One region of the Comamonas squillarum genome, then DNA from elsewhere that is predicted to be linked to it. Evidence: predicted binding sites of a transcription regulator. Region 1 holds the regulator's gene; the other holds the start of a gene.
The links. The regulator HrcA, encoded in region 1, represses chaperone genes, less so after heat shock. The targets are predictions, from matches to a motif close to TTAGCACTCNNNNNNNNNGAGTGCTAA.
Positions count from the first base shown of each region.

Region 1 (2,397 bases):
CCGCCTCCAGGCCCAAGGTGTCGTACTTGTTCTCGGCAATATTTTCCTCGTGGGTCGCCGCTTCATGCGCCGCACTCACCGCCTGCTCGACCTGCTGCAGGTCATCGGCCAGCCGCTCCAGCACCAGCTGCTGCAGCAAGGATTTATCCACCATGAAAGAGGACTCTTGAACAAGTTGGGGGGATGATTATGAACCGGCATGGGTTGGTCATTGCCAGACTCAGGGGCTGTGTGGAGCCGCTGGACAGAGGGTGCAGCTGCTGCTGCCCAGAATGACCTTCTTGTCATGGGTACATTCGGCAATACACCAAACGCCGCGCGCACCACCGACAATAAAAAAGCCACACAGCATCAAAAATGATAGCTGTGCAGCCAATGAATCTGGTAGGGCGTGAGGGACTTGAACCCGCGACCAAAGGATTATGAGTCCTCTGCTCTAACCAACTGAGCTAACGCCCCGGTACCACCACCTGCCAGAAGCCCTGGCGAGTGAAGCTGTGCATTCTAGCGTCTATTTCGGATGGCTCAGTGCGTTGGATACGAGCTTGGAGGTGATTCCAACGATCTGGATCATCTTCTCGTAGGGCATGCGTTTGGGGCCGATGACGCCCAGGGTGCCGACCACCTTGCCGTTGACCTGGTACGGCGTGCTGACGACCGACAGCTCCTCGACGGACAGCAACTGGCTCTCGCCACCGATGTAGATTTGCACACCTTCTGCGCGGTTGGAGTTCTCCAGCAGGTGCAGGATCTGGGTCTTTTGCTCGAACAGGTCAAAGGCCCGGCGCAGGTTGGTCATGTCGTTGCTGAAATCGCTGACGGCCAGCAGGTTGCGCTCGCCAGCAATCACCAGTTCATGCGGTGCTTCTTGGGCGTCTTCATCCACATTCACGGCCGCCAGCATCAGTGCGGCGATCTCGTCGCGCAGGCTGTCCACTTCCTTGCGCAGCAGCTGGCGCACCTGCTCCATCGCCAAACCGGCGTAATGGGCGTTGAGGTAGTTGGCCGTCTCAATCAGCTGGCTTTGCGAGTAGTCCGACTCAGTGAAGATCACCCGGTTCTGCACATCGCCTTCGGGCGAGACCAGGATCAGCAGGATGCGCTTTTCCGACAGGCGCAAAAACTCGATATGGCGGAACGACGAGCTTTTGCGCGGCGCCTGCACCACGCCCACATACTGCGACAGCTCCGAGAGCACGCCAGCAGCGCTGGTGATGACCTTTTGCGGCTGCTCGGGCGCAATCTCGGCCGACACCACCTGGTCCGGGTCTACGGTCAGCATGGTGTCGACAAACAGGCGGTAGCCCTTGGCGGTGGGGATGCGGCCGGCCGAGGTGTAGGGGCTGGCAATCAGGCCCAGGCCTTCGAGGTCGGCCATCACATTGCGGATGGTGGCCGGCGAAAAGTCCAGCCCGGGCGCCTGCGTGAGCGCGCGCGAGCCCACTGGGTGGCCATCCGCTATATAGCGTTCCACCAAGGTTTTGAGCAGCAGCCGAGCGCGGTCATCGAGCATGGGCGCATTTTATCCGTGTCCTTGGCGCCAGCAGCCGCGTTCGGGCCAGACCCAGGGATACCCAGAGGATTCCAGCCAGCAGCCGGACGCCAGAGATGGCTACCACGCACCCGACTTATGGCGCCCATGCAACAATGAAGCCGTAGCTACCCCGCGTGCCTGCCTGCAGGCGCCCGGCCAGCTCCAGGCCCAGTCCCGGCCACCGGCGCAGCCCGCCTTTGCAGGGCAGGCGGCAGCCGCCAACTGGGGCTGCTCAAGAAATTCAAAAAGATTACGCCACTTTGGTGATGTAATTTGCGTATGCAGTCTCGCTTCCAACATATTGCCCTGATCGGCAAACACCATGCGCCGCCCACTGCCGAGGTGCGCCAGCAGTCCTATGCGGCTTTCAGCCAGATCGCCTGCTATATCGAGGCCCAGGGCGGCACTGCATTCCTGGAGAAGGAAACCGCCGCCTTCACCGGCATGGAACACTACCCGACACTCAGCATGCAGGAGATCGGTGAGCGCTGCGACCTGGTCATTGTGCTGGGCGGTGACGGCACCATGCTGGGCGTGGGACGCGAGCTGGCGCAGTACAACACGCCCCTGGTCGGCATCAACCAGGGGCGACTGGGCTTTGTGACCGATGTCCCGCTGCAGACCTTCATGGGACCGCTCTCGGCGATTCTGGCCGGCGAGTACGAAGAAGAAGTGCGCTCGATGATCCATGCCCGCGTGATGCGCGAAGGCCAATGCGTCTTCGAGGCGCTGGCCTTCAACGATGTGGTGGTCAACCGGGGCGGCACCTCGGGCATGGTCGAGCTGCGGGTCGAGGTCGATGGCCAGCTGGTGGCCAACCAGCGCGCAGACGGTTTGATCATTGCAACGCCGACGGGCTCGAC
Region 1 covers NZ_CP104377.1:2,451,468-2,453,864, forward strand. The annotation lists gene N4T19_RS11375 (GreA/GreB family elongation factor) at 1-151, opposite strand, end outside; tRNA gene N4T19_RS11380 (tRNA-Ile) at 383-459, opposite strand; gene hrcA (heat-inducible transcriptional repressor HrcA) at 512-1,513, opposite strand; gene N4T19_RS11390 (NAD kinase) at 1,814-2,397, shown strand, end outside.

Region 2 (2,397 bases), 2.1 Mb from region 1:
CTCTCGCAGGCAGCCACTGCAGAGATGGCACGCAAACCCAGTGCGGCCCGTCTGCGCAAGATTGACCTGATCCTGGGCTCGGCAGAGCGGCATTTCGCATTGCTGGGTTTTGAAGGTGCTCCGCTGGAGCAGATCGCGCAGGATGCCGGCTTTAGCCGCCACAACCTGCTGTACTACTACCCCAGCAAGGAGGCGCTGTACCAGGCCGTGCTGGCATCGGTGATCGACGACTGGCTGGGCCATATGACAGGCCTGTCCAAGGACGGCGACCCGGCCCAGCAGATCCGCCAGTACATCCGCGAGAAGTTCGAATTTGCACGCACCCGCCCTTATGGCAGCCAGCTGTTCACCAAGGAGATGATTGCTGGCGCGCCCTTTGCCGCCTCGGCCGTGCGCGAGCGCATCGCCCCGTTGCTGGCAGCCAATGTGGCAGCGTTTGCGCATTGGGCCGAACAAGGCCTGATTGCGCCCGTCAATTTCCAGCACCTGATGTTCAGCATCTGGGCCATCACCCAAGGCTATGTCGACCAGCAAACCCAGTTTGCGCTGCTGCAAAACAAGGCCGCGCTGGACGCGGGTGACTTCGCCCAGGCCGAGGCCTTGCTGGTGCAGATGCTGTCGGCCACGCTCAAGATCGAGCTGCCGGACTGACCCGGGGCATGCCGCCTCCAGGCCGATGAATGGAAGTTCCAGCTGCGGTGATCTGGCCCGGGCCCCCGTGCGGGCTTCGCAGCATGGGTGCGCTGCGCGGGATCGGCTGCCGCCATGAGATGCACCTCTTTCAATAGCAGCATCTTCAGTCCCCACCAGCGCTTTCGTGATTCTTGCGCAGAGGTATCGTGATCGGGCAGTGCCCCTGGATCGATTTTTTAGCCCCCGCAGTCTTGAACTGTCATCAAATGACCTTATTATTAGCACTCGAAGGGGTAGAGTGCTAAAACCACCACTTCTCAGACATTTTTGCGTATTTGGCGCGGCATCTGCCGGGCCATCTTTCATCAAAACCTGGTATTGATATTGAAGGAGTTGTTATGAACCTGCGTCCTCTGCACGATCGCGTGATCGTTAAGCGTCTGGAAAACGAAACCAAGACCGCTTCGGGCATCTACATCCCCGACAACGCTGCTGAAAAGCCCGACCAAGGCGAAGTGCTGGCCGTCGGCCCAGGCAAGAAGAACGACAAGGGCGAGTCCATCACCCTGGGTGTGAAGGTCGGCGACCGCGTGCTGTTCGGCAAGTACTCTGGCCAATCGGTCAAGGTGGACGGCAATGAACTGCTGGTGATGAAGGAAGAAGACCTCTTCGCCGTCGTCGAGAAATAAAGCTACTGCGCAGGCGCCAGGCGTCGTTGCGCGGTGCTCGCAATCCTCACGTACCCAAGTACGTTCCGGTTGCTGCGATCCGTGCGCCTAGCCTGACACCTGCTCGCTACGCTTTCTCTCCCGAGCATTCATTCTCATTTCAAGTTTTCAAGTATTTAGGAGCCAAAAATGGCAGCAAAAGACGTAGTATTCGGCGGTGAAGCACGTGCACGCATGGTTGAAGGCGTGAACATTCTGGCTAACGCCGTCAAAGTGACCCTGGGCCCCAAGGGCCGCAACGTGGTGCTCGAGCGTTCGTTCGGCGCCCCTACCGTGACCAAGGACGGTGTGTCCGTGGCCAAGGAAGTGGAACTCAAGGACAAGCTGCAGAACATGGGCGCTCAGCTCGTGAAGGAAGTGGCCTCCAAGACCAATGACATCGCTGGTGACGGCACCACGACCGCTACCGTGCTGGCCCAAGCCATCGTGCGCGAAGGCTCCAAGTACGTGGCCGCTGGTCTGAACCCGATGGATCTGAAGCGCGGCATCGACAAGGCTGTCGCCGCCCTGGTGGAAGAGCTCAAGAAGCAATCCAAGGCCACCACCACCTCCAAGGAAATCGCCCAAGTCGGCTCGATCTCCGCCAACTCCGACGAATCCGTGGGCAAGATCATTGCTGACGCGATGGACAAGGTCGGCAAGGAAGGCGTGATTACCGTGGAAGAAGGCAAGTCGCTGGACAACGAACTCGACGTCGTTGAAGGCATGCAGTTCGACCGCGGCTACCTGTCGCCCTACTTCATCAACAACCCAGAAAAGCAAGCCGCTATTTTGGACAACCCCTTCGTGCTGCTGTTCGACAAGAAGATCAGCAACATCCGTGACCTGCTGCCTACGCTCGAAGCTGTGGCCAAGGCCGGCCGTCCTCTGCTGATCATTGCAGAAGACGTCGAAGGCGAAGCACTGGCAACGCTGGTGGTCAACACCATCCGTGGCATCCTGAAGGTCGTGGCTGTGAAGGCTCCAGGCTTTGGCGATCGTCGCAAGGCCATGCTGGAAGACATCGCCATCCTGACCGGCGGCAAGGTGATCGCTG
Region 2 covers NZ_CP104377.1:4,543,332-4,545,728, reverse strand. The annotation lists gene N4T19_RS20690 (TetR family transcriptional regulator C-terminal domain-containing protein) at 1-651, shown strand, start outside; gene N4T19_RS20685 (co-chaperone GroES) at 1,032-1,322, shown strand; gene groL (chaperonin GroEL) at 1,491-2,397, shown strand, end outside.
Region 2: a site for HrcA is predicted at 912-938, ahead of N4T19_RS20685 (co-chaperone GroES). Genes of this name have one in related genera too.